One region of the Microbacterium sp. NRRL B-14842 genome, then DNA from elsewhere that is predicted to be linked to it. Evidence: riboswitches for the same ligand, from Rfam matches in the RefSeq annotation. Region 1 holds a riboswitch; the other holds the start of a gene.
What was found. A riboswitch is a leader RNA that binds a small molecule or an ion and turns the genes downstream of it on or off. The one in region 1 is predicted to bind thiamine pyrophosphate.
Positions count from the first base shown of each region.

Region 1 (6,008 bases):
TCACGGGGCGACTCCGTTCACTGAGAGGGCGCGGGTCTCGGGAAGCCCCAGCGCGATGTTCATGGACTGGACGGCAGCTCCGGCGGTGCCCTTGACGAGGTTGTCGACGGCGGTGACCACCGTCACGCGGTTCGCGGCGCGGTCGATCGCGAGACCGAGGAGGGCCGTGTTCGCCCCGAGCACGTCGGCGGTGCGCGGGAAGCTGCCCTCCGGGAGCAGCTGCACGAAGGTCTCGTCGCCGTAGGCGCTCTCCCACGCCTGGCGGATCTCGGCGTCTCTCACGCCGTCGACGATCGGCGCCGTGGAGGTGGCGAGGATGCCGCGCGACATCGGCACGAGGACCGGGGTGAAGGAGATCCGGATGTCCTGGGTCCCTGAGCCTGTCGAAGGGCCTGAGCCTGTCGAGGGGCCTGAGCCTGTCGAAGGGCGGGCGGCGGCGAGCGCCTGTCGGATCTCCGGGATGTGGCGGTGCGTGCCGCCCACCGCATACGGGTTCGCGGAGCCGAGGATCTCGGAGGCGAGGAGGTTCGTCTTCAGGCTCTTGCCCGCCCCGGACGGGCCGACGGCCAGGACGGAGACGATGTCGCCCGGGTCGATCACGCCGGCCGCGACACCGGGGGCGAGGCTGAGGCTCACCGTGGAGGCGTTGCAGCCGGGTGCGGCGATCCGGGTCGCGCCGCGGAGCGCCTCGCGCTGCTTGCCCCCTCCGACGACGAGCTCGGGCACGCCGTACGTCCAGGGCTCGTGGAACGCCCCGCCGTAGAAGGCGTCCCACTCCGTCGAGGAGGTGAGCCGGTGGTCGGCCCCCGCGTCGATCACGAGCGGGGTGTCGCCGAGGGCGTCCGTGTACTGTCCGGACTGGCCGTGCGGGAGGGCGAGGAACACGATGTCGTGTCCGGCGAGGATCTCCGGCGTGGTGTCCTGCAGCGTGAGGTGGGCGAGCGAGCGGAGGTGCGGCTGATGGGCGACGAGGGGCTGTCCGGCGTTCGAGTGCGCCGTGACGGTGCGGATCTCGACGTCGGGATGTGCGGCCAGGAGGCGCAGGATCTCGCCGCCTGCGTAGCCGGAGGCGCCGGAGACGGCGACGGAATACGTCATGCTTCTACCTTAACGGTCGGGTCCTCGACGATCTCGGGACCGGGGGCGGGGCCGGAGGCGGCGACACCGGCACTCGACCGCCGCGCGGACGCAGGCAGAAGGGCGGGGTCGCCTAGAATCGGCGGCCGCGACGTCGGCGCACGGCGATGACGCTCGGGACGAGCGTCGAAGGAGCGGTGGCGACCGAAGGCATGCGGCGACGATAGCGCGGGCGCGTCCGGCACCGCAAATCCCGGGCGTCATACGACAGCGCGCGCGACCGGTGCGGCGAAGAAGGCGCGTTCGTGTGCGCTCGAGGTGAGGAAGGCGCGCCGCATCCGTTCCCGGCCGATGTCGTCGGTCCTCGCGGCCGCAGCGGCGACATGCGCGACGGCCTGCCGCGTGGCCTCCGCGAAGGCCGGATCCGCGTAGGTCGCGAGCCACGACGCGTAGGGATGCCGGGGGTCGCGGGGCGCCGCGCCGAACGCTCCGGCATGGAGTCGCTCCCCCAGGTCGGTGTAGAGCCAGAAGCACGGCAGCACGGCGGCGATCAGTGCGGCGTAGTCGCCGCCGAACGCGACCGCGCGCAGATGGTCGAGGTAGGCGATCGTCGCCGGGGCCGGCTCGGTGGCGAAGGTGGCGCCGCTCACCCCGGTCTCCGGTGTCAGCCACGACGCGTGCAGCTCCAGCTCACCGCGGATCGCACCGTGCGCGGCCTCGGCCCAGAACGCCTGCTCGTCGGGGGTCGGGGCGAGGCGCGACGCCTCCGCGAGCACCCTGGCGTACTCGCGGAGGTACAGGGCGTCCTGCGCGAGGTAGAAGACGAAGGCGTCGCGGTCGAGCGTCCCGTCGGCGAGCGCACGTACAAAGGGCAGCGCATCGATGTCGCGGCGGATCGCGGCAGTCTCATCCCACCAGGCCACGGCCACCTCTTCCGGTGTCGGCCGGGTCTCGACCCCGCCGCGCGCCCAGAGCCCTGCGAAGGGGTGGATCGGGCCGTGCCCTCGCCCGACGTCCAGGTCGTCGGCCGCGCGGAGGGACTCCCGCAACCAGGCGCGCGCGGCGCGGACCGCGGTCGCGGGATCGTCGCCCCGCGCCAGTCGTGTGGCCAGAGCCGCGGACAGCGAGCAGCCGGTGCCGTGGGTGTTCTCCGTCCGGATGCGCGCCCCGGGGAACTCCGTGTGCGTACCGGCTGCCGTGTCGATCAGGGCGTCCGGTGCCTCGTCCCCGGGCAGATGCCCGCCCTTCACCAGCACCGCGGTCCCCGTATCGGCCGACAGCTCCTGCGCCGCGGCGAGCGCGTCCGCCCAGCCCGCCACCTCGCGCCCCGCGAGGACGGCGAGTTCGGCGAGGTTCGGGGTGACCACGGTCGCCAGGGAGAGCAGGCCCCGCAGCTCGCGCTCTGCGTCCGGATCGAGCAGTCGGTCTCCCGAGGTGGCGATCATGACGGGGTCCAGCACGACGATCGGGGGCTGCGTCGTCCGGAGCCAGGCGGCGACCGTGCGGATCACCTCCCCGTCCGCGAGCATGCCGATCTTCACGGCGTCGATGCGGATGTCGTCGGCGACAGCGTCGAGCTGCGCCCGCAGGAACTCCGCGGGAGGGACATGCACGGCGCGGACGCCCTGCGTGTTCTGCGCGGTCAGGGCTGTGAGGGCTGCCATGCCGTAGCCCCCGTTCGCGGCGATCGCCTTGAGATCGGCCTGGATGCCCGCACCTCCGGACGGATCGCTGCCGGCGATGCTGAGCACGTGCGGCACCGCCCGTGCGAACCAGTGTCGCCGGAAGGCCGCGGCGGCGGCCCGGGGGTCCTCTGCCGCGCACAGCGCCGAGACCACCGCGATCCCGGACGCGCCGGCCTCACGCAAGGCCGCCGCGTCCTCCAGGTCCACCCCACCGATCGCGACGCACGGCAGCGGACTGCGCGCGACGAATGCGGCGAAGCCGTCGATGCCGAGCGGCGCCGGATGGTCGGGCTTCGTGCGCGTGGGGCGGATGACGCCGACCCCGAGGTAGTCCACCGTGCCCGGCGGCAGGGCGGCGACCTCGTCGAGGTGCGCGGAGGTGTTCGCCGTGAGCCCGATCAACGCCTCCGGGCCGAGAAGCTTGCGCGCGCGGAGCACCGAGGCATCCGCCTGGCCGAGGTGCACCCCGTCCACCCTGGCACCGCGACGACGGGCCTCGACGGCCGCATCGAGGCGATCGTTCACGACGAGCAGCGCGCGACCGTCGATGGCCGCGGACAGGGCGAGGAGCTGCTCGACGGTCTCCTCGTCCGTCGCCTTCTTGTCGCGCAGCTGCACGATGCGGACACCGCCGGCCACCGCTTCGCGGACGGTCGCGACCACCCCGCGAGCGCCGCACAGCGACCGATCGGTGACGAGGTACAGGGACAGGTCGACGGTCATCGGGCCTCCTCCTCGACGCGGGCGCGGGCGCGGAGATCCGCCGGGGTCACGGCGGACAGGGCGTCGAGCAGTGCGACGGCGAAGCTGCCCGGTCCGCGGGAGATCTCCGCCGCCTGCTCGGCTGCGACCGTGTAGACGAGGGTCGCCGCGGCCACCGCCGTCAGCGCATCTGTCGCGGAGCCACGGGCCGCCCCGAGGAACGCCGCCATCACGGCGCCCAGGGCACACCCGCCGCCGGTCACCCGTGTGAGGAGCTCATGCCCGTTGGCGATGCGGATCACCCGCTCCCCGTCGGTGAGGAGGTCGACAGGGCCCGAGACGGCGACCACGGAACCGTACCGGTGGGCAAGGTCGTGGGCCGCCGCGGCAGCCGCCTCGGTCCCGTCCGTCGCGTCGACACCGCGGCCGCCACTGCTGTGTCCGGCCAGCGCGAGGATCTCCGACGCGTTGCCGCGGATGGCGGTGGGGCGCAGCGCGGCGAGCTCGTGCGCGAGCGCCGTCCGCACCGGGAGGGTGCCGATCGCAACGGGATCGAGTACCCACGGCGTGCCGGCGGCGAGCGCTCCCGCCACGGCCTCCCTGCTCGCCGCCCGCTGCTCCGGGGTCGGCGTCCCGAGGTTGATGAGAAGCCCCGAGGCGGCAGCGGCGAACGGCTCGGCCTCGCCGACGATGTCGACCATGGCCGGCGCCGCCCCGAGCGCCAGCAGCACGTTGGCGGTGAACCCCGTCACGACGGCGTTCGTGATGCAGTGCGTCAACGGCGGCGTGGCCCGGACCTCCTCCCGCAGCCTTCCCGCCGTGACGGCGAGGTCGAGGACGGATTGCGGACGCACAGGATCGCTCATCGGCGACATCCCTTCGCTAGTACGAACTAGATCAGGTTCGACGGGTGTGATCTCAGCCGCGGATGCGGCACCCCGTGTCACTGCCTCGCAGTCTAGCGAGCGAGGGCGTCGAGCAGCGCCCGCTCCTCCGTCCGCGTGAGTCCGGCGCGGCGCTCGCGGTCCACGCCCCGTTCGCGCTCGTCCGCTACGACATGCTCCACCGTCTCGTCGAGGGGGCGGAGCGGGCCCCCGCTGCGCCGGTACCGCGCATTCGAGCGGGTCATGAATCCGCGCATGTCGGGCGGCAGCCACAGCGGCAGCGAGCGCGGCCCCGCCCAGTACGCGACACCTTCGGCGACGAGGCGCTCCTCCGTGCCGACGACGACCGACCCGGCGTGCCCCGTGGCCGCGCGCACCGTCCGCAGCACGTCCTCGAGGTCGCGCACGTCGCCGATCGCGTTCACGGCACCGGTGACGGTGGCGGACACGACGAACGCGGCGACGTCCTCGACGTCGATGACCTGCGTCGTGCGCCCTTCGAGCGGTGGAAGCAGCACCGGCTCATCCAGGGCCCGGAGGAACGCCGCCGCCCAGTAGCCGAAGCGATCGCTCGGGTCGCCGTCGCCGACGATGAGGCCGGGCCGGACGAGGAGTGCGCGATCGCCGACGCCCGCCTGCACGGCATCCTCCGCCGCGACCTTCTGTCGCGCGTAGTCGTCGTCCTCACCGGCCTGCGCCGCCGGGTGCCGCGATGCCGACTCGTCGGTCCCGACCGTCTCGTCGTCGCGGTACACCGACATCGACGAGATGTACGTCCACCGAGCGGCACGGTCGCCGAGCGCACGGACCGCCCCGGAGACATGATCGGCGCGGGAGGAGACGTCGACGACGTGGTCCCAGTCCGTGCGCGACACGACGTCGTAGGCGGCCTCCTCATCGCGGTCCGCGAGAACGAGGGTCGCTCCCGGCGGCGCCGGGCGTCCGCCGCGGGCCAGGCAGGTCACGGTCGCCCCCGCCCCGAGCGCATGCGCGGCGATGCGCCCCGACAGCCATCCGGTTCCCCCGAGGATCAGAACATCCGTCATGTGCCCATGTCATCAGGATCGACGACTCGGGGGAAGGGCCTCCGCTCAGAGCGGAGCGGCAGGACAGGCCGTCACGCGAGTACAGGCGTCACGCGAGCGCAGCCCACCACGCGAGCACAGGCCATCACGCGAACACAGGCCACCGGCACTGCTGTCGCCTGATGCCGCGCGAGCGCCTGATCCCGCGCGGCCTCGGCGCCGTCGCGGAGGGCGGCCCCGAAGCGGTTAGGGGACGACGATGTCGTCGAGGCCGTCCAACACCGGGATGCTCCAGGACGGGTCCGGTCGCCAGTCGATCCACTCCCGATCGAACGGCCAGTCGCCGGCATGGAAAGACGCGATGGCCGCGACCGCGTGCCGCTCGATCTGCGCCGCCTGCGCGGCGGTCAGCCGCCCCTGGTCGACGGCGGCGACCAGCTCGTCCTCGTCCTTCATCGCCACGCGCCCGTCCTGTGCGATCTCGACGTCGAGGACGTGATCGGAGGTGTAGGTGGCACTGTCGGTGCGCAGGTGCGCGTTCTCGAGGTTGACGTACCAGCCGGCGAAGTCCCACGTCGTCCCGGTGGCCGCGCTCCAGAACAGCCAGACCGACCACGGCACTCCCGCGGGCGCGA
Region 1 covers NZ_JBFLUM010000001.1:895,328-901,335, reverse strand. The annotation lists gene argC (N-acetyl-gamma-glutamyl-phosphate reductase) at 1-1,098, opposite strand; gene argJ (bifunctional glutamate N-acetyltransferase/amino-acid acetyltransferase ArgJ) at 1-4, opposite strand, end outside; gene AB1285_RS04565 (bifunctional hydroxymethylpyrimidine kinase/phosphomethylpyrimidine kinase) at 1,338-3,485, opposite strand; gene thiM (hydroxyethylthiazole kinase) at 3,482-4,330, opposite strand; TPP riboswitch at 4,322-4,415, opposite strand; gene AB1285_RS04555 (NAD-dependent epimerase/dehydratase family protein) at 4,423-5,394, opposite strand; gene AB1285_RS04550 (DUF402 domain-containing protein) at 5,620-6,008, opposite strand, start outside.

Region 2 (5,413 bases), on a different contig from region 1:
GAGGCGTCCAAGCGCTTCGAGCGCGGCGTCGACCCGCTGATCCCCTTCGTCGCGGCCCGGCGTGCAGCCGACCTCATGGTCGAGCTCGCCGGCGGCACGCTCACGGAGGAGGGCGGAGCGCTCTTCGCCGAGGTCTTCGTCGCCGAGATCGAGCTCCCGCGCGGCTTCGTGCAGGGGCTGATCGGCGTCGACTACACCGACGACGAGATCACCGGCGCGCTGACGACGATCGGGGCCGAGGTCAGCCCTTCGACAGGCTCAGGGACCCAGGCCGAAGGCTCAGGGACCCAGGGTGACTCCGGGTGGACGGTCATCCCGCCGACCTGGCGCCCCGACCTCACCGACAAGTGGACACTCGCCGAGGAGGTCGCCCGCATCCACGGGCTCGACCGCATCCCCTCCGTGCTGCCGACGCCGCCGTCCGGCCGCGGTCTCACGGCACATCAGCAGGGGCGTCGCCGCGTGGTGAACGCTCTCGCCGCCGCAGGATTCGTCGAGACCCCGGCGTTCCCGTTCACGACCGAGGCGCAGAACGATCTGCACGGCTCCGCGTCCGGTGAGCACCTGCCCAGCATCCGCCTCGCGAACCCGCTCGACGGGCAGGTGCCGTTCCTGCGGCGCTCGCTCATCCCCGGTCTGCTGCAGACCGCGCACCGCAACATCTCGCGCGGGCTCACCGACCTCGCGCTGTTCGAGACGGGCGCCGTGTTCGTCCCGGAGCCGGGCGTGGAGTACGGCACCGCCGAGGTCCCGCCGCTCGGCGTCCGGCCGTCGGATGAGGTGCTCGCCGCGCTCGACGCCTCCATCCCGCCGCAGGAGCGCCACGTCGCGGTGCTGCTGACCGGCAACGTGTCGCCGCGCCAGCCGGGTCGTGCCGCCGAGGCCGCCGGGCTCGTCGAGGCGCTCGACGCGGTCCGCGTGATCGGGGCCGCGGCGGGCATCGAGATCGACGTCGTGCAGACGCAGCGCGCCGCGCTCCACCCCGGACGCACCGGTGCGCTCGTCGCCGCCGGCGAGGAGGTCGGCTACGTCGGCGAGCTGCATCCCGCCGTCGCCGAGGAGGCTGACCTGCCGGGTCGCGCCACCGTGCTGGAGCTGGACCTCGACCGGCTGCTCACGCTCGCCGGAGGACGCATCGTGGCGGCATCGCTCTCCACGTTCCCGGCCGCGACGCAGGACGTCTCGCTCACACTCCCGGCCGAGGTGCCGGCGGGCGAGGTCCGCGCGGCTCTCGCGGAGGGCGCGGGTGCCCTGCTGGAGTCCGTCCGGCTCGTGGACGACTACCGCGGCGAGGGTGTGCCCGAGGGATCGAAGTCGCTGACGTTCGCCCTGCGTTTCCGCGCCGACGACCGCACGCTGACCGCCGCGGAGGCCTCCGAAGCGAAGATGGCGGGAGTTGCCGTGGCCGCGGAGCGCTTCGGCGCCGCCCTCCGCGACTGACCGGGAGAGCGCACGGCCCCTTCCGGGGAGCCGTGCGCTCTCGCGATAGCGTGGCCGGATGACGAGCCTCCTCCTGCAGCCCACGCCACCCTCGGTCCCCGCCGGAGCGCGATCGCTCGGGGAGGGGCCGTTCCTCTCTCCGGGTGCGCAGCTCGACTGGCACTACCGCAAGCCGGGGTGGACCACGGGGGAGGCAGCGACCGTCACCCCCATGCGCGTCGTCCGTGACGATGAGCGCGGTCTCGTCGCGTGGCTTGCCGCCGGGACGCAGCAGGAAGGCCAGGGCACGCGGGACGGGGAGCGCATCCGGACCGTCCCGCTCGATCGGCGGTGGCGGGAGCCCCGGCGCCGGATCGTCGAGGAGTGGTGGGGCAACGGCATCCTGCGCATCGCGCCCGCGGGAGTGCCGTGGTCGGTCTGGCTGTTCTGGAGCGCGGCCACCGGGACGACGTGGGACTTCGCCGGCTGGTACGTCAACCTCGAGAACGCGCACCTGCGCACCGACAGTGCCACCTACACCTCCGATCACGTCCTCGACGTCGAGATCGCACAGGACGGGCGCGTGGCGATGAAGGACGAGGACGAGCTGGTCGCCGCCGTCGACCAGGGGCGGCTGACCGCCGCGCAGGCGGCGCAGATCGAGCGGCACGCGGTCGCGGCCATCGCGTCTTTCCATGCCGGCGACTGGCCGTTCGATCGGGAGTGGATCGACTGGCGACCGGACCCGTCCTGGAGCATCCCGGTGTTGGACGGCCTCGACGACATCGTCGTCCCCTAACCGCTTCGGGGCCGCCCTCCGCGACGGCGCCGAGGCCGCGCGGGATCAGGCGCTCGCGCGGCATCAGGCGACAGCAGTGCCGGTGGCCTGTGTTCGCGTGATGGCCTGTGCTCGCGTGGTGGGCTGCGCTCGCGTGACGCCTGTACTCGCGTGACGGCCTGTCCTGCCGCTCCGCTCTGAGCGGAGGCCCTTCCCCCGAGTCGTCGATCCTGATGACATGGGCACATGACGGATGTTCTGATCCTCGGGGGAACCGGATGGCTGTCGGGGCGCATCGCCGCGCATGCGCTCGGGGCGGGGGCGACCGTGACCTGCCTGGCCCGCGGCGGACGCCCGGCGCCGCCGGGAGCGACCCTCGTTCTCGCGGACCGCGATGAGGAGGCCGCCTACGACGTCGTGTCGCGCACGGACTGGGACCACGTCGTCGACGTCTCCTCCCGCGCCGATCATGTCTCCGGGGCGGTCCGTGCGCTCGGCGACCGTGCCGCTCGGTGGACGTACATCTCGTCGATGTCGGTGTACCGCGACGACGAGACGGTCGGGACCGACGAGTCGGCATCGCGGCACCCGGCGGCGCAGGCCGGTGAGGACGACGACTACGCGCGACAGAAGGTCGCGGCGGAGGATGCCGTGCAGGCGGGCGTCGGCGATCGCGCACATCCTCGTCCGGCCCGGCCTCATCGTCGGCGACGGCGACCCGAGCGATCGCTTCGGCTACTGGGCGGCGGCGTTCCTCCGGGCCCTGGATGAGCCGGTGCTGCTTCCACCGCTCGAAGGGCGCACGACGCAGGTCATCGACGTCGAGGACGTCGCCGCGTTCGTCGTGTCCGCCACCGTCACCGGTGCCGTGAACGCGATCGGCGACGTGCGCGACCTCGAGGACGTGCTGCGGACGGTGCGCGCGGCCACGGGGCACGCCGGGTCGGTCGTCGTCGGCACGGAGGAGCGCCTCGTCGCCGAAGGTGTCGCGTACTGGGCGGGGCCGCGCTCGCTGCCGCTGTGGCTGCCGCCCGACATGCGCGGATTCATGACCCGCTCGAATGCGCGGTACCGGCGCAGCGGGGGCCCGCTCCGCCCCCTCGACGAGACGGTGGAGCATGTCGTAGCGGACGAGCGCGAACGGGGCGTGGACCGCGAGCGCCGCGCCGGACTCACGCGGACGGAGGAGCGGGCGCTGCTCGACGCCCTCGCTCGCTAGACTGCGAGGCAGTGACACGGGGTGCCGCATCCGCGGCTGAGATCACACCCGTCGAACCTGATCTAGTTCGTACTAGCGAAGGGATGTCGCCGATGAGCGATCCTGTGCGTCCGCAATCCGTCCTCGACCTCGCCGTCACGGCGGGAAGGCTGCGGGAGGAGGTCCGGGCCACGCCGCCGTTGACGCACTGCATCACGAACGCCGTCGTGACGGGGTTCACCGCCAACGTGCTGCTGGCGCTCGGGGCGGCGCCGGCCATGGTCGACATCGTCGGCGAGGCCGAGCCGTTCGCCGCTGCCGCCTCGGGGCTTCTCATCAACCTCGGGACGCCGACCCCGGAGCAGCGGGCGGCGAGCAGGGAGGCCGTGGCGGGAGCGCTCGCCGCCGGCACGCCGTGGGTACTCGATCCCGTTGCGATCGGCACCCTCCCGGTGCGGACGGCGCTCGCGCACGAGCTCGCCGCGCTGCGCCCCACCGCCATCCGCGGCAACGCGTCGGAGATCCTCGCGCTGGCCGGACACAGCAGTGGCGGCCGCGGTGTCGACGCGACGGACGGGACCGAGGCGGCTGCCGCGGCGGCCCACGACCTTGCCCACCGGTACGGTTCCGTGGTCGCCGTCTCGGGCCCTGTCGACCTCCTCACCGACGGGGAGCGGGTGATCCGCATCGCCAACGGGCATGAGCTCCTCACACGGGTGACCGGCGGCGGGTGTGCCCTGGGCGCCGTGATGGCGGCGTTCCTCGGGGCGGCCCGTGGCTCCGCGACAGATGCGCTGACGGCGGTGGCCGCGGCGACCCTCGTCTACACGGTCGCAGCCGAGCAGGCGGCGGAGATCTCCCGCGGACCGGGCAGCTTCGCCGTCGCACTGCTCGACGCCCTGTCCGCCGTGACCCCGGCGGATCTCCGCGCCCGCGCCCGCGTCGAGGAGGAGGCCCGATGACCGTCGACCTGTCCCTGTACCTCGTCACCGATCGGTCGCTGTGCGGCGCTCGCGGGGTGGTCGCGACCGTCCGCGAAGCGGTGGCCGGCGGTGTCCGCATCGTGCAGCTGCGCGACAAGAAGGCGACGGACGAGGAGACCGTCGAGCAGCTCCTCGCCCTGTCCGCGGCCATCGACGGTCGCGCGCTGCTCGTCGTGAACGATCGCCTCGATGCGGCCGTCGAGGCCCGTCGTCGCGGTGCCAGGGTGGACGGGGTGCACCTCGGCCAGGCGGATGCCTCGGTGCTCCGCGCGCGCAAGCTTCTCGGCCCGGAGGCGTTGATCGGGCTCACGGCGAAACACCTCCGCGCACCTCGACGAGGTCGCCGCCCCTGCCGCCGGGCACGGTGGACTACCTCGGGGTCGGCGTCATCCGCCCCACGCGCACGAAGCCCGACCATCCGGCGCCGCTCGGCATCGACGGCTTCGCCGCATTCGTCGCGCGCAGTCCGCTGCCGTGCGTCGCGATCGGTGGGGTGGACCTGGAGGACGCGGCGGCCTTGCGTGAGGCCGGCGCGTCCGGGATCGCGGTGGTCTCGGCGCTGTGCGCGGCAGAGGACCCCCGGGCCGCCGCCGCGGCCTTCCGGCGACACTGGTTCGCACGGGCGGTGCCGCACGTGCTCAGCATCGCCGGCAGCGATCCGTCCGGAGGTGCGGGCATCCAGGCCGATCTCAAGGCGATCGCCGCGAACGGGGGCTACGGCATGGCAGCCCTCACAGCCCTGACCGCGCAGAACACGCAGGGCGTCCGCGCCGTGCATGTCCCTCCCGCGGAGTTCCTGCGGGCGCAGCTCGACGCTGTCGCCGACGACATCCGCATCGACGCCGTGAAGATCGGCATGCTCGCGGACGGGGAGGTGATCCGCACGGTCGCCGCCTGGCTCCGGACGACGCAGCCCCCGATCGTCGTGCTGGACCCCGTCATGATCGCCACCTCGGGAGACCGACTGCTCGATCCGGACGCAGAGCGCGAGCTGCGGGGCCTGCTCTCCCTGGCGACCGTGGTCACCCCGAACCT
Region 2 covers NZ_JBFLUM010000073.1:6,761-12,173, forward strand. The annotation lists gene pheT (phenylalanine--tRNA ligase subunit beta) at 1-1,440, shown strand, start outside; gene AB1285_RS24925 (DUF402 domain-containing protein) at 1,499-2,218, shown strand; gene AB1285_RS24930 (hypothetical protein) at 2,444-2,968, shown strand; gene AB1285_RS24935 (hypothetical protein) at 2,973-3,416, shown strand; TPP riboswitch at 3,424-3,517, shown strand; gene thiM (hydroxyethylthiazole kinase) at 3,509-4,357, shown strand; partial or broken gene AB1285_RS24945 (thiamine phosphate synthase) at 4,354-4,644, shown strand; gene AB1285_RS24950 (bifunctional hydroxymethylpyrimidine kinase/phosphomethylpyrimidine kinase) at 4,743-5,413, shown strand, end outside.
Region 2: it holds a riboswitch for thiamine pyrophosphate, as region 1 does, so the genes downstream of both, thiM (hydroxyethylthiazole kinase) here and thiM (hydroxyethylthiazole kinase) in region 1, are expected to answer to the same signal.